Regions from separate parts of the Bradyrhizobium genosp. L genome, predicted to be linked through region 2. Evidence: riboswitches for the same ligand, from Rfam matches in the RefSeq annotation. Region 2 holds a riboswitch; the other holds the start of a gene.

Region 1 (12,299 bases), 3.7 Mb from region 2:
GACCTGGAATTACGTCGCCGTGCACGCCTATGGCGCGGTGGAATTCTTCGAGGACGCCGATCGCCTGCTCGACGTGGTGACGCGGCTGACCGAACTGCACGAGAGCTCGCGCAAGGAAGCTTGGCAGGTCAGCGACGCGCCGGCCGACTTCATCAAGGCGCAGCTGCGCGGCATCGTTGGTCTGCGGATGCCGATCACGCGGCTCGACGCCAAGAAGAAGATGAGCCAGAACCGCAAGCGCGAGGACCGCGCGGGCGTGATTGCAGGCCTCGGCGCCAGCGACAACCCTGATGACCGCGAGGTCGCGGCGATGATCCCGGCAAGCTGAGCACGCGCGAATGGAATTGTACCTTGCCTTCGCGGTGACGACCGCGACCTTCGCGCTGATCCCGGGGCCTGCCATGTTGTACGCCGCCGCGCGCACCTTGGCGGGCGGCAGGCGCGCCGGGCTGATGGCCTCGCTCGGCCTGCATCTCGGCGGCTACGTCCACGTGGTCGCCGCGGCCGCCGGCCTCGCGCTGCTGTTTCACGCGGTGCCGCCGCTGTTCATGGCGATGAAGCTCGCCGGCGCGGCCTATCTGGTCTGGCTCGGGCTGTCGCTGTTCCGCGATCGCGGTGAGACGAAGCCTCCCGCGCTCGCCCCGCTCTCGGCGCGGCGCGCCTTCGCGCAGAGCGTCGTCGTCGAGGTGCTCAATCCGAAGACCGCGATCTTCTTCCTGGCGTTCCTGCCGCAGTTCGTGGATCCGTCCGCAAGCCTGCCGGTCTGGGCCCAGCTGTTCATGCTTGGCACGATCGTCAATCTGGCCTTCTCGCTGGTCGACATCGTCTGCGTGCTGTTCGCCAGCGCCGTGATGTCGAAGTTGCAACGCTCCCGGAGCTCGCAGCGGATGCTGCAGAAGATCGGCGGCAGCGTCCTGGTCGCGCTCGGGGCGCGGCTGGCGTTTCAGGATTAGCCCAGGACGAACTCCGTTGTCATTCCGGGGCTAGCGAAGCGAGAGCCCGGAATCCATTCCTCCACCAACGCTGTGGCCTGATGGATTCCGGGCTCGCGCCAAGAGGCGCGCCCCGGAATGACGAGAGTGATGTTGGTGTGACTGCCCGACGGGCAACTCAGCAAAACCTGTCAATCCCGCTGCAAGAAAATAATTCGTTTTATCGGAAGAGCGAATTGGTGTATAGATGTCGCGTCTCACCCGATCGAGGGGCGCTTCGCGGTCGTCATTAGTGTTGCGGTGAGATGCGGTGGACGCCGAGTGCGCGAAGACGTAGCGCGCGCAAGGCGGACGGTGAAGTCGTGCAGGCCTGACGCCCTAGTGGCAGGTGTTGATTCCTTTGAGAAGCTAGCGCTTCATCAGGGATGACGGTGACACAAAAGCCCAGTCTCGCCGGGGCGAGCACGTATAAGCCGTAACCCATCGCGCAGGGAAAGCCGGGTTGTTCCCGGTTACACCTGTGGTCCTACTCCCGTGCTTTTTGTTGCACGGGACCCATGGGTGCAATCGGCACCCGGCTTTCCCTGCGCCCTCTACAAAGCAAGAGGGCGGAACGACAAGCAAAGCTCGGACAACTCATGTCGCGAGAACGCGAAGCTACGTCCCCACCCCCGCTGTCATCGCCCGATTTAATCGGGCGACCCAGTACGCCGCGGCCTCTCGGCTCAAGCACGACCGTCTCTGGAATACTGGATCACCCGCATGCGCGGGTGACGACACCGCGGTGGTGGTTGCTGAATCGAAAACTATCCTCACGGTCGTCCTGGCGAAAGCCAGGACCCATTACCCCGACAGCCGCTGAGGCACGACGCTGGGGCCGCAGCCCCGTTCACAATCACATTCGGTGGTTATGGGTCCTGGCTTTCGCCAGGACGACGACGGCATATGCAGCGCTATTTGCGCTCGCCGGGACGACAACGAATACGTGGCAACCGACCGCGCCCCCAAAACAAAAACGCCCCCGCGAAGGGGGGCGTTTGGACAGGCCGGCAAAGGGCTCGTCGCGTGCAGACCTCAATCCTTCTTGAGGAAGCCCGAAAACTTCTTCTGGAACCGGGAGACGCGGCCGCCACGATCCATCAGCTGCTGGGTGCCACCGGTCCAGGCCGGGTGCGACTTGGGGTCGATGTCGAGGTTCAGCGTGTCGCCTTCCTTGCCCCAGGTGGAGCGGGTCAGGTACTCGGTGCCATCGGTCATGACGACCTTAATCGTATGATAATTCGGATGAATATCGGCTTTCATGACAGTTCCTTCGGCGCGCCGGCGCCCGTCTTGCGATGTCTGGGATACGGGATTTGGCCGGCTCTATAGCCCAAGGGGGCCGTCAAAACAAGCCGGAAACCGGGCTCAAACCCATCATCGGATTAGGACTTTCCGTCCATTTGCCAGCCGCGAGCGGCGGGCCTATTTGGGGACAGTAGAACCGGTCTAGAAACAGAAAAATGAGCATAGCCGAACCGCTTGAGACCCCACGTGGCGCCCACGAGCCGCCGCGCGATGCGTTGCTCGAGGAGGAAGCCTTCATCGAGAGCCAGCTCGCGGACCCGGCGAAAAGCCGCGCTCGCCTGCGGCCGCTGCTGGCGCTGGCGCCTTATGTGGCGCGCTACAAGGGGCGCGCGATTCTTGCCTTCATCTCGCTGACGGTCGCCGCGATCACCACGCTGATCGTGCCGGTTGCGGTGAGGCGGATGATCGACATGGGCTTCACGCCCGAAGGCATCGCGATGATCAACAGCTATTTCAGCGTGATGATCGCGGTCGTCGCGGTGCTGGCTGCCGCCAGCGCCTCGCGCTACTACCTCGTGATGACGATCGGCGAGCGCATCGTCGCCGACCTCCGCCGCGACGTGTTCGCGCATCTGCTCTCGTTGGCGCCGTCGTTCTTCGATTCCGCGCGCTCGGGCGAACTGGTGTCGCGGCTCACCGCCGACACCACGCAGATCAAGTCGGCGGTCGGCGCCTCGGTCTCGATCGCGCTACGCAATCTGATGCTGTTCTTCGGCGCTGCCGCGATGATGGTGTTCACCAGCCCGCGGCTGTCCGGCTTCGTGCTGCTGGCGATCCCGCTGATCGTGATCCCGCTGGTCGCGTTCGGCCGCTGGGTGCGGCGGCTGTCGCGCAACGCGCAGGATACGCTGGCCGATGCCAGCGCCTATGCCAGCGAGCTCGTCAACGCGATCCGCACCGTGCAGGCCTATACCGGCGAGCGGCTCGCGCAGGCGCGCTTCGCCGGCGAAGTCGAGCAGGCCTATCAGGCGGCGCGCAGCTCGACCAAGGCGCGCGCGGTGCTGACGCTGATCGTCATTTTCATCGTGTTCACAAGCGTCGTCCTGATCCTCTGGGTCGGCTCGCACGACGTCCTCACCGGCGCCATAAGCCCGGGCCGGCTCGGCCAGTTCGTCCTCTATACGGCGTTCGCCGCGAGCGGCCTCGGCCAGCTCAGCGAGGTCTGGGGCGAGGTCTCGGCCGCATCGGGCGCCGCCGAGCGGCTGTTCGAGATTTTGCGCGTCAGGCCGGCGATTGCCGCTCCCGCGCAGCCGCGCGCGCTGCCACAGCCCGCGCGCGGCGATGTCGGCTTCGACAATGTCAGCTTCGCCTACCCGACAAGACCCAATACGCTCGCGGTCGACGGGGTGTCGCTGTCGGTACGTTCAGGTGAAAAGGTCGCGATCGTCGGTCCTTCCGGCGCCGGCAAGAGCACCCTGTTCCACCTGCTGCTGCGCTTCTACGATCCCCGGTCGGGCACCATCTCGCTCGACGGCGTTCCGATCCGGCAGGCCGACCCCGCCGAGGTGCGCGCGCGCATCGCGCTGGTGCCGCAGGATTCCGTGGTGTTCGCCGCGAGCGCGCGCGACAACATCCGCTTCGGCCGTCCCGATGCGACCGACGCCGAGGTCGAGCGCGCCGCCGATCTCGCCCATGCCACCGAATTCCTGCGCCGCCTGCCCGGTGGTTTCGAGACGCAGCTCGGCGAGCGCGGCGTGACGCTGTCGGGCGGCCAGCGCCAGCGCATCGCGATCGCGCGCGCCATCCTGCGCGACGCGCCGCTGCTGCTGCTCGACGAGGCGACCTCGGCGCTCGACGCCGAGAGCGAGACGCTGGTGCAGACCGCGCTGGAAGAGCTGATGCGCCACCGCACCACGCTGGTGATCGCGCATCGCCTCGCCACCGTGCTGTCCTGCGACCGCATTCTCGTCCTGGACCAGGGCAAGATCGTCGAGCAGGGCACCCATGCCGAGCTGGTCGCTGCCAACGGCCTCTATGCGCGGCTGGCACGGCTGCAGTTCGAAGGGATTTGAGTGACCTAACGAGATCCTTAGCCCGGATGAAGCGAAGCGTAATCCGGGCTACGCGCTCACTGTATGCGGCCACAACTCTGATTGGGTTGCTGCGATGAGCGCGATGCGCTTCTGTGTGCCGTCGAGATCTCGGTTTGGGAATGTTGGAGCGGCATAGATGGGCGGTTTGGTGATCAGCGGCGGCCGGGTGGTCGACCCGGCGAGCGGGATGGACGCGGTCGGCGATGTCGCGGTGGTGGACGGGCGCATCGCTGCCGTCGGCACCGGGCTCGGCGGCGCCGAGCGGCAGATCGACGCGACCGGGCTCGTGGTGGCGCCGGGCTTCATCGACCTGCACGCCCATGGCCAGACCATCCCCGCCGACCGCATGCAGGCCTTCGACGGCGTGACGACGACGCTCGATCTCGAGGCCGGCGTGCTGCCGGTCGCATCCTGGTACAAGCGCCAGGCCGACAAGGGCCGCGTGCTGAACTACGGCGCCGCCGCCAACTGGGCCTTCGCGCGGATCGGCGCCATGACCGGCTCGAACGCGGAAAGCTCGCTCGAATCGTTCGGCGCCGCGATGCGCGATCGCCGCTGGATCGACAATGTCGCGACCGACGGCGAAGTCGGCGGTATCCTCGAGCGGCTCGGCAACGGCCTGAACGAGGGCGGCATCGGCGTCGGCATCCTCAACGCCTATGCGCCGGGCGCCGGCGTGCAGGAACTGACCGCGGTGTGCCAGCTCGCCGCTCAGCATGCGGTGCCGACCTTCACCCATGTCGCCTATATGTCGCGGATCGATCCGGAGAGCGCGGCGGAAGCCTATATCCGCCTGATCGGCTATGCCGGCGCCACCGGCGCGCATATGCACATCTGCCATTTCAATTCGTCGAGCAAGACCGATATCGAGCGCTGTGTTGCGCTGATCGCGAAAGCCCAGGCGCAGGGTCTGCCGATCACGGTGGAGGCCTATCCCTACGGCACCGGCTCGACGGTGCTGGCGGCGACTTTCTTCAGCGATCCGCAGTTCGAGGAACGCAACGGCCTTGGCTATGATTCGGTGCAGCGCGTGACCGACGGGCACCGCTTCGGCAGCCGCGAGGAATTGCTGGCGGCGCAGGCGGAGGAGCCGTCCACGCTGGTGCTGTGGCACGTGCTCGATATCGAAAACAACGCGCATCATCGCGATCTGCTCGATATGGCGGTGCTGTATCCGGGTGGCGCGATCGCGTCCGACGCGATGCCGTGGACGCTGTCGAACGGCAAGCCATACACCGGCGATGCCTGGCCGCTGCCTGACGATGCCACCTCGCATCCGCGCTCGGCGGGCTGCTTCACCCGATTCATCCGCGAATGGGTGCGCGAGCGCCGGAAAGTCTCGCTGCTCGAGGGCATCCGCAAATGCGCGCTGATCCCGGCGGAAATCCTGGCGGCGAGCACGCCGGCGATGCGCAGCAAGGGGCGGCTGCAGCCAGGCGCCGATGCCGATGTGGTGGTGTTCGACTTCGAGACGCTTTCCGACCGCGCCACCTTCTCGGCGATGAACCGTCCGGCCGAGGGCGTGCGGCATCTCGTGGTCAGCGGCCAGCCGCTGATATCGGACGGCGTGCTCGATGTGGCGGCGCGGCCCGGCCGGCCGGTGCGCCGGCCCGTGGTCGCGAGCTGATCGTGCCGGTCCAGGTCCTGCAAGTCCCGATCCTGCTGGTGGCAGGCTTTCTCGGGGCGGGCAAGACCACGGTCGTGAATCATCTGCTGGCGCACGCCGAAGGAAAACGGATCGCCGCCGTGGTCAACGATTTCGGCGCCATCAATATCGATGCCGAGCTGATCGCCGGCGCCAGCGACGGCGTCGTCAGCTTGAGCAATGGCTGCATCTGCTGCACGCTGGAGGGCGATCTGATCCGCACCCTCGCCACGCTGCTGCGGCGCGACCCGCGTCCCGAATTCATCGTGATCGAGACCAGCGGTGTCGCCGATCCCTCCGACATCGTGCGCAATTTGATGGACCCGGTGATCTGGAAGGAAGCGCCGCTTGAGACCGTGCTGTGCGTGGTCGATGCAACCCAGCCCGTCGCCGCGTTGAACGACGCGCTGCTGCGTTCGCAATTGCGCGCGGCCGACGTGGTGGCGCTGAGCAAGGTGGATTTGGCTGACGACGCCACGCGCATCGCGATGCGCGACGCTGTGCGGGCGGTGCGTCCGGCGGCGGTGGTCGTCGATGCGCTGCATGGCGAGCTACCGACCGAGCTGCTATTCCCGGCGGATCCCGGTCACATGCCGGAGCCCCGCGAGCCGGGACCGCGCCGGCCCGCGACTGATCGATTCGAGACGCTGAGCTGGACGTCGGAGTGGCCGGTGCGGCTGCCGCGATTGCAGCAGGCGATCGGCCGACTGGCGCCGAAGCTCGCGCGCGCCAAGGGCCTGTTCGAGACGGTCGAGCAGCCCGGGCGGCTGACGGTGTTTCAACTCGCCGGCGGCCGCGCGACCTTGGCCGCGGGTGGCGTGTCGACGCCGGGTGTGCCGCGGACGCGGATCGTGTTCATCGCGGAAATGGGTGCGCTGTCGCGCGACGAGATCGCTGCGATCATGCAAGGCTGCGTCGCGGATCATGACGTGAGGTAAGCACCGTGTGTCGTCGCAGCCGCACCATCTCGCAAACGATGTGCGCGATGGTCACGCCGAATTGACAGCCGGGATAGCACCTCCTATCGTTTCAAGCGACGGTTCCCCCTCGGGGGATCAAAAGGGAATGCGGTGCGGGGCAACCCAACGCCGCAGCTGTCCCCGCAACTGTAAACGGCGAGCCTTTCGTCAATTAGCCACTGGGTCATTCGGCCCGGGAAGGCGGCGACAGGCGACGACCCGTGAGCCAGGAGACCTGCCGTCAGTCGTGGTCACACGCGAGCACATCGGGCGGGGGCGTCCTGGTGGGATCGGGGCATGGCCTGTTCGGCAATGCGCCAGTCCGCGTTCGCGGTGACGTGCCACGTTACCGCGAGTCCTCTTGTCATGTCCTCATCCTCGTCCGTCGCGCGCCAATGGCGCCTCGGCCTCGTTTGCTCATTGTCATCGCTGTTGCCCGCCGGCGCGTTCGCTCAAACCGCGTCATCGACCAGGCTCGATCCGATCCAGGTCTCGCCGCCTGCGGCGGTCAAGCCGCAACGTGTCGCACCAAGCCGCTCCGCCGTCGCCGCACGCTCACGGCCGCGACCGGCCGCCACGGCGGCGCCGGGCGGTGCGCCGCAATCCTCGGCGTCGTCCGGATCGGCCTCGCCGACGCTCAACGCTACCAAGCCGCAAGGCACCGGCAGCCGCCTCAATCTGACGCCGCTGCAGACCCCGGCCAGTGTCGAGATCATCACCTCGCAAACCATCGCCGAACGCGGCCAGCACAACGTGACCGACGCCGTGATCCAGAACGCGGTCGGCTTCACCGCCCTGTCGGCGCCCGGCAATGGCGCTTTGTCCTTCAGCGACCGCGGCTTTGCCGGCAGCAATTCGGTGATGACGCTCTATGACGGCACACGTTTCTATGTCGGCTCCGGCACGGTGACATTTCCGTACGACACCTGGTCGGCGGACCGCATCGAGGTGCTGCGCGGTCCGGCCTCGGTGCTGTATGGTGAAGGCGCGATCGGCGGTGTGATCAACGTGATTCCGAAGAAGCCGCTCGAGACGCCTTACAACGACGCTGAGGTGTCCGTGGACAGCAACATGACGCGGCGGCTGTCGGTGGACAGCGGCGGTCCGATCAATCCGAACATCTCGTATCGTGCAACGGCCACGGGCAACATGTCCGATGGTTGGGTCGATCGCGACAAGACGTCCAATCTCGTGGTCTCAGCCGCGGTGCGGGCGCAGGTCTCTGAAAGCTTCGCCGTCACCCTCTCCGAAGACTACGGCAACCGCTACCCGTCGCGCTACTTCGGCACGCCGTTGGTCAACGGCACGATCCTGGACGCGCTGCGTTTCAAGAACTACAACGCATCAGACAGCACGATTCACTACGAGGATAGCTGGACTCAGGTGAAGACCGAGTGGGATGCGGCCGACGGCGTCAAGGTCAACAATACGCTCTACTACCTGACCAGCGAGCGGCATTGGCGCGACATCGAGAGCTATACCTTCAATCCGAAGACGCAACTGATCGACCGCGCGAGCTATCTCGAAATCTTCCACGATCAGAAGCAGGCCGGCGATCGGATGGACACGACGTTCAGCGGCCACATCTTCGGACTAGAGAACCAGTTTGTATCCGGCTTCGACGTCAACCACATCGAGTTCTTCCACACCAACAATTCAAACGTTCCGCCGATTCCTACCTCATCCTCGGTCAGTCCCTATGGGTTTGATCCTGGATCGTTCTTCTTCACATCGTCTCCGACCACGCCCGGGTTCAACGCGATCGTCAATCAGTACTCGCTGTTTGCCGAGGATCGGCTGTCGCTGACCAATCAGTTGTCGCTGGTGTCGGGCGTCAGGTACGATCGCCCGGAAGTGGACCGCACGGACTACAAGACGCCTTCAAACAGCTTTGATACGACGCTGTCGGGCACGAGCTGGCGCGCCGGCGTCGTGTATCAACCGATCAAGGACCTTTCGCTCTACGGTCAATATGCTGTTGGCGTCGATCCCGTCACCAACATCATCTCGCTGGCGGCTTCGCAAAGAACCTTCCAGCTGTCGACCGGTAAGCAGACCGAGATTGGGGTAAAGCAATCGTTCTGGGGCGGCCGTGGCGAGTGGACACTGGCCGGGTACGAGATCGTCAAGAACAACTTGCTCATTGCGGATCCCAACGCACCCACCGGCCCGGCATTGCAGGTCGGCCAGCAATCATCGCGTGGCGTCGAGGCGTCGGTCGGGCTCGCCCTGGACTACGGTTGGCGGGTTGACGCCAACCTCGCGCTGCTGCGCGCCAAATACGACAACAACGTCCAGGCGGTTAGCGGCCAGCTCGTCAGCTATACCGGCAATGTCCCGATCAACGTTCCGCAGCAGGTCTCGAACGTCTGGGTGACCTGGGACTTCGCGCCCAACTGGTCGGTCTATGGCGGCGTGCAGATCGTCGGCCAGATGTACTCCGATCTCGCCAATACCCAGCTGCGGCCGGGCTACAATCTGGTCAATGGCGGTGTCAGGTGGAAGCCGGATGACCGCACTACGGTTGCGTTCCGCGTGTACAACCTGTTCGACAAGGTCTACGCCGTGACGTCGCCCTATGCCGGGCAATGGCTGCTCGGCATGCCGCGCACCGCTGAACTCTCCGTCAACGTGAAGTTCTGACCATGCGCAACGCACTGATCCGGCGTGGACGGCGATGGCTCTATGTCATCCATCGCTGGATCGGCATTGCAACCTGCCTGCTGTTTGCGATGTGGTTCGTCTCCGGCCTCGTCATGATGTACGTGGCCTTTCCGCAGCTCACCGACAAGGAGCGCCTCGCCGCGCTCCCTGTCGTCGCCTGGAGCAAGGTGCGGATCGCGCCGGACCGCGCGATGGCGATCGCGGGTATGGAGCAGTATCCCCGCGACATCAGGCTCTCGATGATGGACGATGTCCCGGTGTATCGCGTGGCCGGCTGGAAGGGCGCTGCCGTCACCATCTCCGCTGTGGACGGCCGCATCATCGACGGGATCACGACGGAGCAGGCGCTTGCCGTTGCCGGCCATCATCCGCACGCGGTGCAGCCGCATCTGCTCGACAGCGTGACGCGCGATCAATGGTCGGTGACGGCGCGCTTCGATCCCCTGCGGCCGCTCTATCTGATTGCGCTCGGCGATCCTGACGGCACCGAGCTTTACGTCTCGTCGCGCAGCGGCGAGATCGCGCTCGACACCAACAGGCAGGAGCGGGTCTGGAACTGGCTCGGCGCGATCCCGCACTGGATCTATCCGACCGTGCTGCGCAAGGATGGTCCGCTGTGGCGGGATGTCGTACTGTGGATCTCCGGCGTCTGCCTGGTGGTCGCGGTCACCGGGTTCTGGATCGGCATCCTGCGGCTGCGGCTGACGCGTCGTTATGCGCGCGGCACGATCTCGCCGTATCGCGGCTGGATGGCCTGGCATCACGTCGCCGGCCTGATCGGCGGCGTCTTCGTGTTCACCTGGATGCTCAGCGGCTGGCTGTCGCTCAATCCCGGTGGCGCGTTCTCGGGCCGCGGCCTCAGCCGCGAGATCGCGGTCAATTACGGCGGCCACGACAGGCCGGACGTCGTTGCGGATTTTCAGTCGACACCGTCGATACCGACGGTCGAGGCCCGCTTCGTCTGGATCGGCGGCCACAGGCTGATGGTGCTCGACGACAGGGATGGCCATCGAAGCCTCGCCGACCCCGTCACCGGTGCCCCGACAACGCTATCGCAAGATGAGATCATTGCGGCCGCGCGCCGAGCCATGCCCGAGGCGCCGATGGCGTTCTCGCGCCGGCTCGATGAACCCGATGCCTATTGGTACACGCTGCATCACGAACGCGAGTTTCCGGTGCTGCGGATCGGTTTCGACGAACCCGCCCGCACCTGGCTGCATATCTCGCCCGTCACGGCCGAGTTCCTCGAACGTTCCGACGACAGCCGCCGCGCCTATCGGTGGTGGTTCAACGCGCTGCACAGCCTGGATTTCCCGCTGCTGCTGCGTTACGTGCCCTCGCGCGACATCGTGGTCTGGCTGCTGTCGGCGGTCGGCACCGTCGTTTCCATCAGCGGCATCGTGATCGGCTGGCGCAGGCTGCGGCGCAAGTCCGCTTACGCGCGCCTCACGTAAACGAAAACCGCCGGCCTTTCGGGCCGGCGGTCCTTTGCGTTGTCGTGAGGCGCGATCAGTAGAAGCGATCAGTGATTCCAGCCGCCGTCGTGGTCCCAGCCGCCGCCACCGCCGTGGTGGCCGCCGCCGTCGAAGTCGAAGAAGTCGAAGAGGTCGCTGAGCGCCGGACTGTTGACCGGAACGTAGGGATTGCCCGAGGCGGTCACCGGGTTCGGGTAGTTGTCGCGGCTGCGATGGGTGATCGGCTGCAGGTCCCAATTGCGCTCGATGAATTTGATGATCGAGACGTGATCGGCATATTCATGCGAGATGTGGCCCTGCCGCGCCAGCGGCGACACCACGATCAGCGGAATACGGGTGCCGTCGCCGAAATAGTCGAGCGGCTGCACATAGCCGGAGTCGAAGTAGCCGCCACCTTCGTCGAAGGTGATGAAGATCGCCGTATCCTTGGCGTAGTCGGAGGCTTCGACCTGGTCGACGATCTTCTTGGTGAAGCCTTCGAACAGGTTGAGCTTGGAGGACGACGGATGACCGTCGGTGTAGCCGCTCGGCTTCACGATCGACACCGCCGGCAGCGAGTGCTTGGAGATATCCGAATACAGGTCCACCGAGTCCTTGATGTGAGCCGCGACCTGCTCCGGATGCGACATGATCGACGTGTCGTACTGGAACGGGTTGCAGATGTTGCAATACTCGTCGGCGGTCGGTCCGGCCGCACCCCAGTTGAGCTGGTACGGATCGTTGACGTAGTTGTTCCACTGGTCGCCGTAATACTTCCAGGAGATGTTGCGGTCGTTCAGGCTGTCGCCGATGCTCTTGCGGGTCGAGGGCGGGATCGTGAACGGCGTGTTGGACGGATTGTGGTCGGTGTAGGCGTTCTTGCCGTTGCCGAAATAACCCGGGTTGTAGTTGTTCAAGAGATAATAGTGGCCGGGTTCGCAATTCGGATTGATCCGGAGCTTGCTCAGATAGTCCGTGATCGGCTTGACGCCGGGCTGGGTCTGATCCGAACAGTCGCTGTAGGAGCCGCCGCCGGAGACCGGGTTGGTCGCGTAGGGCGGCGGATAGCCGCCATTGCCGCCGGCGCCATAGCCGTCCTCGGTGTACCAGTTGTTGGTGCCGGTGGCCGGATTCGGATTCTCGATCATATGCACGATGCCGGCGTCGGGCGTGCCACTGAACACCTGCTGGCCGTTCGGCGGAACCGCGGCGTTGCCGTAGGTGTCGCTGAAATACAGCATGTCGGCGTGGCCGAACATGATGTG
Region 2 (12,299 bases):
CTGGCGCGGCAGCGCGTCGGCAAGGCGCGTCACCTCCTGAGACCAGTCGCGCTCCGCGTGCAGCAGGTTCGACAGCCAGAGCGTCAGGCAATCGACCAGCCGCGCGCCGCCGCCATCGGTCGCGGACAGCGCCTCGACGAGATCGAGCGGCACTTCGCGTTCGATCCAGTCGTGTCCCCGTCGCGCGCGGTGGGCGGCGATGCGCGCGTCCATTTCCGCATCGAGCGCTTCGGCGGTCGCGACATAGATCGGCTGCCCCGGACAGCTCTTCGCGCGCGCTTCGGCACGCCGGCTCTTGCCCGATCGCGCCCCGCCCGTGATCAAAACCACCGCCATCATGATCTCCTGCACCGCCCGCTATAACCACCAAACGCCGTCAAAGACAAAGCCGAAATCCGCCGCCCGGGGCTTGCGCTCGGCCGATGTCTTGCCCATCAGGGGAGGCCGGGGCGGGAGAAAAGTGCGTGGGCTTTGCGGGAGCGATGGCGGTGGCGATGGCGATGGATGCCCTGATCGGCTGGCCCGACTGGCTGTTCGCCCGCATCGGTCATCCCGTGACCTGGCTCGGCCGGCTGATCCATGCCGTCGATACCGGCTGGAACCGGAGCGCCGATCCGCCCGCGCTGCGCCGCGCGGCCGGCGTCGCTGCGGCCGTTGTCGTGATTGCGCTCGCCGCTGCTCTCGCCTGGGCCGTTCAGGCGGCGCTTGGCGCGGGATGGATCGGCGTCATCCTGGTGGGAATTCTGGCTTGGCCCCTGGTTGCCTTGCGTTCGCTCCACGATCATGTCGCCGCGGTCGCTGGTCCGCTGGGCGGCAGCGACATCGCGGGGGCCCGCGCGGCCGTCGGACAGATCGTCGGGCGTGATCCCGCTGTGCTCGATGACGCCGGTATCGCGCGCGCGGCGCTGGAGAGCCTCGCCGAAAATGCATCCGACGGCATCGTGGCGCCGGTGTTCTGGGGCGCGCTGCTGGGCCTGCCCGGGATCGTCGGCTACAAGGCGATCAACACGCTGGACTCGATGATCGGCCATCGCACCGAGCGGCACGAAGCCTTTGGCTGGGCCGCCGCCCGGATCGACGACCTTGCCAATCTGATTCCGGCACGCCTGACCGGCGTGCTGTTCGTGCTGCTCGCGCCGAAGCCATCGCAGGCGTGGTCGTGCATGCTGCGCGATGCGCGCCGCCATCGTTCGCCGAATGCCGGCTGGCCGGAAGCGGCGATGGCCGGCGGGCTCGGCGTGCGGCTGAGCGGTCCGCGCACCTATCACGGCAGCATCGCCGATGAACCCTGGCTCAACGCGGGCGCGCGTGATCCTGGTGCCGCCGACATCGACGCGGGGCTAAAACTCTATCGTCGCGCCATGCTGGTGTTGGGTGGAGCGCTCGTGATCCTGGCGCTTGTGTGAAGGAGCCGGCGGATGCGTGAGCACGGTGGCAATCTCGATGTCGCGGTTGAACGCTTCGGTGGCCGGGCGGAAGACTGGATCGATCTGTCGACCGGCATCAATCGGTTGCCTTATCCTGTCCTCGACGTCGAGCCCGGACAGTGGAGCGCCTTGCCGTCGCGATCCCTGATCGAATCGCTGCATCAGGCCGCACGGCATGCCTACGCCACCGATGCGCCGATCGTGGCGATGGGCGGCGCGCAGGCCGCCATTCAGTTGCTGCCGCATCTCGCGCCGCGCGGCCGGGCGCGCGTCCTGGCACCGACTTACAATGAGTATGCCGCGGTTCTCTCGTCTGCCGGCTGGGACGTCGCGGAGGTCTCCGATCTCAAAGCGCTTGCGGGCGCCGATCTTGCGATCGTGGTCAATCCGAACAATCCGGATGGACGATGCCACGGCCGGAGCGAGTTGCTGGGGCTGCTGCCGCAGGTCGGCCGGCTCGTGATCGATGAGAGTTTTGCCGATGCCGTTCCTGACCTCTCGCTGGCAGCGGAGGCAGAGCGACCGGGATTGCTGGTGCTGCGATCGTTCGGAAAGTTTTACGGGCTGGCCGGCTTGCGGCTCGGCTTTGCGATCGGTAGCGAGCAGGACATCGCGGCCCTTGCGGCGATGGCGGGGCCATGGCCGGTATCGGGTGCGGCGATTGCGATCGGGCGGCGTGCGCTACTTGACGACGACTGGGCGAAAGCAACGTCGGCTCGCCTGGCGCGCGACAGTGTCCGCCTCGACAGGGAAGCGGAGGTACAGGGCTGGCAGCTGGTCGGCGGCACATCGCTGTTTCGGCTCTATGAGACCGGCGATGCGCTCGCCGCGCAGGAAAAGCTGGCACGCAGCCGAATCTGGTCGCGTGTGTTCCAGAAACAGCTGGGATGGCTGCGTCTTGGTTTGCCCGGGGATGACACCGAGTGGTCGCGCCTCGCCGCGGCGCTTTCGATTTGAAGCTTCAGCGGGCCAGCGCGAGCAGCCCTTCGACGTCGAGATGAGCCTCGATGTGATCGGCGAGCGCATCGAGCGCGCTCTCGACCTTCGCGCCATAGGGTTGATCGGCGGCGGGAATATCGAGCTTGGCGAGGAAGGCCTTTCGGAAATCGTCCGAGGTGAACAGGCCGTGCAGATAGCTGCCATGCACACGCCCATCGGAGGAAACAGCACCTTCCGGCGCGCCATCGACGAGCGCGAATGGCTGCGCGCGATCCGGCCCGTCGGTGTGTCCAATGTGGATTTCATAGGCTGAGATCGGCTGATCCGTGGCGGCATGCACGGCCGTGACGCGCGTCAGTGTCTTCTGTTCGGTCATCACGGTGGTGATATCGAGCAGCCCAAGACCTCGGGTCTCGCCGGCGGGACCTTCGATCCCTTGGGGATCGGTAACACTCTGCCCGAGCATCTGATATCCGCCGCACAGGCCGAGCACATGGCCGCCACGGCGATGATGCGCCAGCAGATCGATGTCCCAGCCTTGCGCGCGCAGGAAGGCGAGGTCGCCGCGGGTCGATTTCGAGCCGGGCAGGATGACGAGTTTTGCGTCGCCCGGGATCGCTTCGCCTGCACGCACCATCACGAGATCGACGCCGGGCTCGAGCTTCAGCGGATCGAGATCGTCGAAATTGGCGATCCGCGACAGCGCGAGAAAGGCGATCTTGCACTGTCCAGGCCTGCGCGCCTCGCCGAGCCCGAGCGCATCCTCCGCCGGTAAATCGCCGGCGCGGGCGAACCAGGGCAGCACGCCAAAACCACGCCACGCCGTGCGTGCCTCGATCAGCCGGTAACCGTCATCGAACAGCGTCGGGTCGCCGCGGAATTTATTGATGACAAAACCCTGGATCATCGCGGCATCATCAGGGTCGATCACCGTCTTGATGCCGACGAGTTGCGCGATCACGCCGCCGCGGTCGATGTCGCCGACCAGCACGACGGGGACACCGGCCTTGCGCGCGAAGCCCATATTGGCGATGTCGTTCTTGCGCAGATTGACCTCGGCTGGGCTGCCGGCGCCTTCGACCAGCACGAGATCGGCGCGAGCCTTGAGCCGCGCAAAGCTCTCCTCGACCGCGCCCATCAGCGACGGCTTCATTGCGGCATATTCCCGCGCGCGTGCGGTCGCGATCCGCTTGCCCTGCACGATGATCTGGGCGCCGACGTCGCTCTCCGGCTTCAGCAGCACCGGGTTCATGTCGGTGTGTGGCGCTGCGCCGGCGGCGAGCGCCTGCAGCGCCTGGGCACGTCCGATCTCGCCACCATCGACGGTGACGGCTGCATTGTTCGACATGTTCTGCGGCTTGAACGGCAGCACGCGCAGGCCGCGTCGCGCCGCAGCGCGCGCGAGGCCCGCGACGATCAGCGATTTGCCGACGTCCGAGCCTGCTCCCTGGATCATCAATGCGCGCGCCATGATGATTGTCGTCAGAACTCCACGCCCGGCTGGGCTTTGATGCCGGAGCGGAACGGATGCTTCACCAGCGTCATTTCGGTGACGAGGTCGGCGATCTCGATCAGCTCATCCTTGGCGTTGCGCCCGGTAAGCACGACATGGGTCATCGGCGGCTTCGACGCCTTCAGGAAGTCGACGATTTCTGCGACCGCCAGATAATCGTAGCGCAGTGCGATGTTGATCTCGTCGAGCACGACCATGCGCAGGCTCGGATCGGAGATCAGCTCCTTGGCCTTCTCCCAGCCGGCCCGCGCCGCGGCGATGTCGCGGGCGCGGTCCTGGGTCTCCCAGGTGAAACCTTCGCCCATCGCGTGGAATTGGCAGAGATCGCCGAAATGTTCCGTGAGCAGGCGGCGTTCGCCGGTATCCCAGGCGCCCTTGATGAATTGCACCACGGCGCAGGGGAAGCCATGCGCCACGCAGCGCACGATCATGCCGAACGCAGAGGAGGATTTTCCCTTTCCGGCGCCGGTATGAACGATGATCAGGCCCTTTTCGCCGCTTTTGGTCGCCATGATACGGTCGCGGGCAACCTTGATCCTGGCCATCTTGGCGGTATGGCGCGCACCGAGGGAATCTTCGGTATCGAGGGCCTCGTCGTGCGTCTCGTCTCCCTCAGAGATCATGGCGTTCCTTCGGCTTGACAAGTTCGAGCCACGGACGAATGGTGGGTCCGCGTTGGTTCCTGTCCTACGACAGGCGAAGAGGGAATGCGATAGGCCAAAACCGGAAGGCTAGGCCCGAAGCGCAGCCGCCCCCGCGACCGTGACCGGAGAGAGACCCAAAGCCACTGGTTCCAGCTGGAATCGGGAAGGCGGGGATCGAAGGCGAAAGCCTGCTCCGCAAGCCGGGAGACCTGCCAACGCAGACGTTGAGACCGGCGGACGGGGTGTTCCGCGACGGGGAACGGACCTGTCTCGACCGGTTCGTGTGCCTCATCGCCTCCGCTGTCAATTTAGGATGGGCGATGAGCGTTACACTTCATGTCTGCATCACGTGCAAGGCCGGCCAGACGCTGGCGGAAGGCGAGACCGCGCCCGGCGCGCGCCTGCATGCCGCGCTTGTCGAGGCCGGCATGCCCGACGACGTCGATCTGGTTCCGGTCGAATGCCTGTCCGCCTGCAACCAGGGCTGCTCGGTCGCGCTCAGCGCCCCGGGGCGGTGGTCCTATGTCTATGGACGGCTGTCGGAAGCCAATGCCAAGGACGTCATTGCTGGTGCATCCGCCTATGCCGCTGCGCCCGACGGCATCGTGCCGTGGCGCAGCCGGCCCGAGATCTTCCGCAAGCAGTCGCTTGCCCGTATTCCACCCATCGCCGTCGTGCCTGAGGCCGCTGAATGAACACGCTGACAAAAGTCCCGGTGACGGTCGTGACCGGCTTTCTCGGATCCGGCAAGACGACGCTGATCCAGCATCTGATCCGGAACGCCAACGGCAAGAAGCTCGCGGTGCTGGTCAACGAATTCGGCAGCGAAGGCGTCGATGGCGAGATCCTGAAGTCGTGCGCCGACGATAATTGTCCGACCGAAAACATCGTCGAGCTCGCCAATGGCTGCATCTGCTGCACCGTCGCCGACGATTTCATCCCGGCGATGGAGCAATTGCTGGCGCGCCGCGTGAGGCCCGATCACATCGTGATCGAGACATCCGGGCTCGCACTGCCGAAGCCGCTGTTGAAGGCGTTCGACTGGCCGGAGATCCGGTCGCGGATCACGGTCGATGGCGTGATCGCGCTGGCCGATGCGGCGGCCGTCGCGGCCGGCCGTTTCGCGCCGGATCCTGCCGCGGTGGATGCGCAGCGCGCGGCCGACGACAATATCGACCATGAGACGCCGCTGTCGGAGGTGTTCGAGGATCAGATCGCCTGCGCCGATATCGTGCTGCTGACCAAGGCCGATCTGGCTGGGGCCGACGGGCTCAAGGCTGCCAAAGCGGCGATCGCGGCCGAGATGCCGCGAGAGGTGCCAATGTTGCCCATCATCGATGGTGCGGTCGACGCGCGTGTGATCCTCGGCCTTGGAGCTGCGGCGGAGGACGATCTTGCAGCGCGTCCGTCTCACCATGACGGCGAAGAGGAACACGAGCACGACGATTTCAATTCCGTGGTGATCAATCTCCCCGAAATTGCTGATGTCGACGCGCTGATCGCGTCGATCAAGGGCCTGGCGCGCGAGCAGAACGTGCTGCGCGCCAAAGGCTACATCGCGGTCGAAGGCAAGCCGATGCGTCTGCTGGTGCAGTCGGTCGGCGAGCGGGTGCGGCATCAATTCGACATGCCCTGGGGCACGCGTCCCCGGCAGTCGAAGCTCGTCGTGATCGGCGAGCACGGCGATATCGATGAAGCCGCCATCAAGGCGCGTCTAGGGGTCTGATGCACGTCGTTTTCCGCGAGAGCCGCGGTCTCGAGGAGACCGCGACACCAAGGGACATCGGCCAGGATCCGGCCGATCTCGTGATGCTCTCGTTCTCCGACAGCGACCTGGCGGCGTTCGCGGCCGGCTGGCGGCGTGGCCGGAGCTCGCTGCCGTCGCTGCGGCTTGCCAATCTCGCGGAGCTGCGCCATCCGCTCTCGGTCGACACCTATGTCGAGCGAACCTTGTCGCCGCAGGCGCGCGGCATCCTGGTGCGGCTGATCGGCGGGGAGCCGTATTGGTCATACGGGCTTGCAGCCATGCATCGGCTGGCGAGGGAGCGCGGCATCGCGCTGGTGGTGCTGCCGGCCGACGGCCGCGACGATCCGCGGCTCGATGAATTCTCGACGCTGCCGGTCTCGACGCTGCGGCGGCTGAAGCTGCTGTGCGACAAGGGCGGACCCGTTGCGGCGCAGGCCGTGATCGCGCAACTGGCGCTGGCGTCTGGACTCTATGCCGGGCCAGTCACCGGCGAGATCGATCTCCCCGAGATTGGTTGCTACGATGCACGGCTCGGCGTTGTCGCCGCGCTGCCGGCGCCGGACACACGGCCGCGGGCGCTGGTGACCTTCTATCGCTCCTATCTCACCGCCGGCGATATGGCGCCCGTCGATGCGCTGATCGAAGCGCTGCGGCAGCAGGGCTTTGCTGCGCACGGCGTGTTCGTCACGTCGCTGAAGGCGCCGGGGGTACGGGATTGGCTGCACGAACAATTCGCGCAATGTCCGCCTGCCGCCATCGTCAATGCGACCGCGTTCTCCGCCGTCGGCGATGACGGCACCACGCCGTTCGATGCGGTAGCGTGCCCGGTGTTCCAGGTCGCGTTGTCGACGGCGAAGCGCGAAGACTGGGCGGAGTCGCTGCGCGGTCTCGCACCCGGCGATCTGGCGATGCATGTGGTGCTGCCGGAGGTCGACGGCCGGCTGTTTGCGGGTGTCGTCAGCTTCAAGTCGGCAGCCGAGCGTGATCCCGATCTGCAATTCGCGCATCTGGCACATCGGCCGGACGCCGAGCGGGTCGCCGCCGTGGCCGCGCGCGTCGCGGCCTGGCACCGGCTCGCGACTAAGCCGGCGCATGACAAGCAACTCGCGATCGTGCTGTCGAACTATCCGGGTCGCCCGCACCAGATCGCGCATGCCGTCGGTCTCGATGCGCTCGCCTCGGTCGAGGCTGTGCTCGCCGAGCTTGCCGCCGCCGGTTTCGACGTCGAGGCAGTCGAGATGCTCGGCGATGTTCTCTTGCGCGAGACATTAACATGGAGCGTCGCCGACTATCGCGTGGCGGCTTCCAGCCTGTCGCAGCAGTTGCAAGACGATCTCGCGCGCGCCTGGGGCGCGCCGAAGGATGATCCCGACTGTCGCGACGGCGCGTTTCATTTCGCGGCGATCCGGAGCGGCAAGTCGATCATCGCGGTTCAGCCCGAGCGCGGCGAGATCGGTCACCGCGATGCTGACTATCACGATCTCTCGCGCACGCCGCGCCATGCCTATGTCGCGTTCCATCTGTGGCTCCGGCAGCAGGGCATCGACGCCGTCGTGCACATGGGCGCGCATGGCACGCTCGAATGGCTGCCCGGCAAGTCGGTTGCGCTGTCGGCTTCGTGCTGGCCGGAAGCATTGATCGCCGATCTGCCTGTCATCTATCCCTTCATCGTCAACGATCCCGGCGAGGCGGCACAGGCCAAGCGGCGGATCGGCGCGGTGACGATCGGCCATCTGCCGCCGCCGTTGGCGCAGGCCGCGGTGCCGGAGGGCCTACGCCGGCTCGAACAGTTGCTCGACGAATATTCGACCGCCGACGGGCTCGATCCGGCGCGACGCCAGCGCCTGATCGCGGCGATCCGCGACGAAGCACGGCTGGCCGGGCTGGAAGACGATCTCGGCCTGGCCGCATCGGTCGCTGCGGCGGAGGCCATTCCGCAGATCGACCGCTTCGTCTGCGATCTCAAGGAGAGCCAGTTTGGCGACGGCCTGCATGTGTTCGGGCAGGGCGCTTGCGGCGAAGCCGAGACGCGCGCACTGCTTGACGCGCTCGCTGGACGGCGCGTCGCGCCGGGACCTGCGGGTTCGCCCTATCGTGGGCGGAGCGACGTGCTGCCGACCGGGCGCAATCTGTTTGCCGTCGATCCGCGCGCCGTGCCGACACCGTCGGCGCATGCGCAGGGCGTCAAGCTCGCCGAAGAGCTGCTGCGCCGCCATTTGCAGGACCACGGCGACTGGCCGAAAGGGCTCGTCGTCGACCTCTGGGGCTCCTCGACGATGCGCACGGCCGGGGAGGACTTTGCGATGGCCCTGCATCTTGCCGGTATCGCGCCGCGCTGGGATCACGGTTCGGGCCGGGTGTCGGGTTACGACATCATCGCGCCCGCGGAACTCGGCCGTCCGCGCATCGACGTCACGCTGCGCGTATCGGGCCTGTTCCGCGACGTCTTTTCGGGGCTTGCCCAGTTGTTCGAGGCGGCCGCCGAGGCGCTGTCTGCGCGCAGCGACGAAGCTGATGAGAACCCCTACATGCAGCGGATCGCGCGCGTGTTTGGTCCTCGGCCCGGACACTATGGTGCCGGCATCGCCGCGATACCCGACGAGTTCACGCAGGATTCGCGTGAGGCGGCCGGCGAAGCCTGGCTCTCGGCATCCTCCTGGTCCCTTGCGTCTGACGGCGAGATGCGGCCCGACCGCGCCGGGATTGAAGCACGGCTCGCGACGGCGGACAGTTTTGTGCATACCCAGGATTTGCCGGAGACCGACCTGCTGCTGGCAGCCGACTACGCCGCCCACGAGGCCGGTGTTGCGGCGGCAGCGGCGCGCCTCGGCACCAAGGCGCCATCGCTCTATCACCTCGATTCGACACGGCCGGATCAGCCGCATGCCCGCTCGCTGACCGAGGAGATCTCGCGGGTGGTGCGTGCCCGCGCCGCCAATCCAGCGTGGATCGCGGGCATGATGCGCCACGGCTTTCGTGGCGCCGCGGAGATCACGGCAACGCTCGAGCACATGGCGGCGTTCGCGCATCTTGCCGGCACGGTACCGCCGCATCTGTTCGACCTCTATTACGATGCGACGCTCGGCGACAGCGAGGTTCGCGCCTTCATGGCGCGCGAGAATCCGGCTGCATTGGCCGCGATCGAAACCTGCTTCACCCGGCTGCACGAGGCGTCGCTGTGGAAGACGCGGCGCAATTCGATCGCGGCGGCACTGCAGGAGGCCTCATGAGCGCGGTCGCGATCAAGGGCTGGTGTCCCGGCGCGCTGCGGCCGATGCCGTCGGGCGACGGGCTCGTGGTGCGCATCCGCCCGCGCGGCGGACGGTTGGATGCGGCGCAAGCGGCTGGGATCGCCGACCTTGCGGGACGATACGGCAACGGCCTGATCGATCTGACTAGCCGCGCCAATCTGCAGATCCGCGGTGTCACCGATCAAAGCTTCCCGCCGCTGAGCGATGGCCTCGCACTGCTCGGATTGCTCGACCCGGATGAGCGGACCGAGGCGCGCCGCAACATCCTGGTGACGCCGTTCTGGGCCGACGGCGATGACACCGCGCCGCTCGCGGCCGAACTCGAGCTTGGTCTGGCGAATTTTCCGTTCGACCTTCCGACCAAGTTCGGCTTTGCGATCGACGACGGCCGTGAGCGGGTGCTGGCGGGCAATTCCGCGGATATCAGGATCGAGCGCGACCGCGACGGAAAGCTACTGGTGCGCGCCGATGGCGCGAGGCGCGGCCGTTCAGTCACGCGCAGCGAGGCCGTGCAGGTCGCGCTTGCTTTGGCCGAATGGTTCGTCGCGTCCGACGGCGACAACGGCGAGCGGAAGCGGATGGCAGCCAGTCTGGCCGCCGGTACGCACCAGCCGAAGTCGCTGCAAGGCGATGCCGAGCCCGCGCCACAGGCCGCCGATCCGGTTCCAGGCCTGTGTGCGCTCGGCGCGATCGTTGGGGTCGCGTTCGGGCAATTGCCATACCGGACGCTCAGCCATCTCGCCGCGTCCGCGCAGGCACTGCGCGTGACGCCGTGGCGGATGCTGCTGGCCGAGGGGTTGCGCGAGATGCCCCGCGATGCCGATCTCATCACGCGCGCCGATGATCCGGCGCTCCGCGTCGTTGCCTGCAGTGGCGCGCCGCGCTGCGGTGAGGCGTTTGCCGACACGCGCGCGCTGGCGTCGCGACTGGCGCCGCTCATCCCGCAAGATGCCCGGCTTCACGTCTCCGGCTGCGGCAAAGGCTGCGCGCATGCCGGTCCGGCCGACATCACGCTGGTTGCGACGCGCGAGGGATTTGAACTGATCCGCGGCGGGTCGACCCGCGATGCGCCGGCCATGCGTGGATTGACTGCTGCCGGCCTCATCGCAGATCCTGCCGCGCTGGCGGGAGGCCGCTGATGCCGCACAGCTACGAGACCGACGGTGCGGCGATCTATCGGCAGTCCTTTGCGACCATCCGCGCGGAGGCCGATCTGGCGCGCTTCACACCCGACGAAGAGCCGGTGGTGGTGCGCATGATCCATGCCGCGGGCATGATCGGACTCGAAGCGCAGATTCGCTTTACCCCGGGCATGGCAGCCTTCGCGCGCGCGGCCTTGCAGAACGGCGCGCCGATCCTCTGCGACGCGCGGATGGTGTCGGAGGGAATTACGCGTGCGCGGCTGCCGGCCGGCAACGCCGTGATCTGCACGCTCGGCGATCCCGCGGTGCCTGTGCTTGCGCAATCGATGCGCAACACGCGCTCTGCGGCGGCGCTCGAGCTGTGGCGGCCGCATCTTGACGGTGCGATCGTCGCCGTCGGCAATGCACCGACCGCGCTGTTTCATCTGCTCAACATGCTGGAAGACCGCGACTGCCCGCGGCCGGCGGCGATCATCGGCTGTCCGGTCGGCTTCGTCGGCGCCGCCGAGTCCAAGGCCGCCTTGATGGCCGATCCGCCGGCGCCGGCGCTGACGGTCGCGGGACGTCTCGGCGGTTCGGCGATCACGGTCGCGGCGGTCAATGCGCTCGCGAGCCGGAGCGAATAGGATGGGACGCATCATCTGCTGCGGCCTCGGCCCAGGTGATTCCGACCTGATGAGCGTACGGGCCGATCGCATCGTGCGCGCCGCCAAGCACGTCGCTTATTTCCGCAAGAAGGGCCAGCCGGGACAGGCGCGCCGCATCGTCGAAGGCTTGCTCGCCGCCGATGTCAGCGAATACCCGATGGAATATCCCGTCACAACGGAGATCGCGTTCGACAGCCCCGAATATGCGCGGCTGCTCGGAAGCTTCTATGACGAATGGGCCGAGCGGCTGGCGCGGCTTGCGGGCGCGATCGACGTCATCGTGCTCTGCGAGGGCGATCCCTATTTCTACGGCTCGTTCATGCACCTGCACGCGCGCCTGCAGGGGCGCGTCGCGCTCGAGGTGGTCGCCGGCATTCCGGGCATGGTCGGCTGCTGGAATGCGGTCGGCCAGCCGATTGCGCTCGGCGACGACGTGACGACCGTGCTGATGGGCACGCTGCCGGAAGCCGAGCTCGCCCAGCGGATGCGCACGACAGACGCGCTCGTCGTCATGAAGACCGGGCGTAACCTGCCCAAGATCCGCCGCGCGCTGGCGTCCGCCGGACGGCTCGATGCTGCCTGGCTGGTCGAGCGCGGCACCATGCCGGATCAGCGCGTCGCCCGGCTTGCCGATCTCGGCGACGCCGATGCGCCGTATTTTGCGATCGTGCTGGTGCACGGGCAGGGGCGACGCAGGGAGACGGGCGAATGACGGGCACGCTGGCCATCGCAGGCCTTGGGCCGGGCGATGAGGCGTTGATCACGCCGGAGGTCTCGCGCGCGCTCGCGGCTGCGACCGACATCGTCGGCTATGCGCCCTATGTCGCGCGCGTGCCGCCGCGCGACGGGCTGACGCTGCATCCGTCTGACAATCGCGTCGAGCTGCAGCGTGCCGGCGAGGCGCTGCGGCTGGCCTCGGAAGGGCGGCACGTCGTTGTGGTCTCCTCGGGCGACCCCGGCGTGTTCGCGATGGCGTCGGCGGTGTTCGA

What was found. A riboswitch is a leader RNA that binds a small molecule or an ion and turns the genes downstream of it on or off. The one in region 2 is predicted to bind cobalamin.
Region 1: linked by a shared signal. The riboswitch ahead of IC762_RS31770 (TonB-dependent receptor) and the one ahead of IC762_RS13525 (DUF1636 family protein) in region 2 are both predicted to bind cobalamin.

The regions. Positions count from the first base shown of each region.
Region 1 covers NZ_CP061378.1:6,660,010-6,672,308, reverse strand. The annotation lists gene IC762_RS31800 (FMN-binding negative transcriptional regulator) at 1-328, shown strand, start outside; gene IC762_RS31795 (LysE family translocator) at 339-953, shown strand; gene rpmE (50S ribosomal protein L31) at 2,007-2,234, opposite strand; gene IC762_RS31785 (ABC transporter ATP-binding protein/permease) at 2,435-4,291, shown strand; gene IC762_RS31780 (amidohydrolase family protein) at 4,449-5,939, shown strand; gene IC762_RS31775 (CobW family GTP-binding protein) at 5,957-6,895, shown strand; cobalamin riboswitch at 6,978-7,173, shown strand; gene IC762_RS31770 (TonB-dependent receptor) at 7,283-9,559, shown strand; gene IC762_RS31765 (PepSY domain-containing protein) at 9,562-11,034, shown strand; gene IC762_RS31760 (alkaline phosphatase family protein) at 11,103-12,299, opposite strand, start outside.
Region 2 covers NZ_CP061378.1:2,910,630-2,922,928, forward strand. The annotation lists gene cobU (bifunctional adenosylcobinamide kinase/adenosylcobinamide-phosphate guanylyltransferase) at 1-336, opposite strand, end outside; gene cbiB (adenosylcobinamide-phosphate synthase CbiB) at 465-1,406, shown strand; gene cobD (threonine-phosphate decarboxylase CobD) at 1,419-2,384, shown strand; gene IC762_RS13515 (cobyric acid synthase) at 2,389-3,837, opposite strand; gene cobO (cob(I)yrinic acid a,c-diamide adenosyltransferase) at 3,849-4,502, opposite strand; cobalamin riboswitch at 4,539-4,754, shown strand; gene IC762_RS13525 (DUF1636 family protein) at 4,844-5,218, shown strand; gene cobW (cobalamin biosynthesis protein CobW) at 5,215-6,249, shown strand; gene cobN (cobaltochelatase subunit CobN) at 6,249-9,500, shown strand; gene cobG (precorrin-3B synthase) at 9,497-10,660, shown strand; gene IC762_RS13545 (precorrin-8X methylmutase) at 10,660-11,289, shown strand; gene IC762_RS13550 (precorrin-2 C(20)-methyltransferase) at 11,291-12,022, shown strand; gene cobJ (precorrin-3B C(17)-methyltransferase) at 12,019-12,299, shown strand, end outside.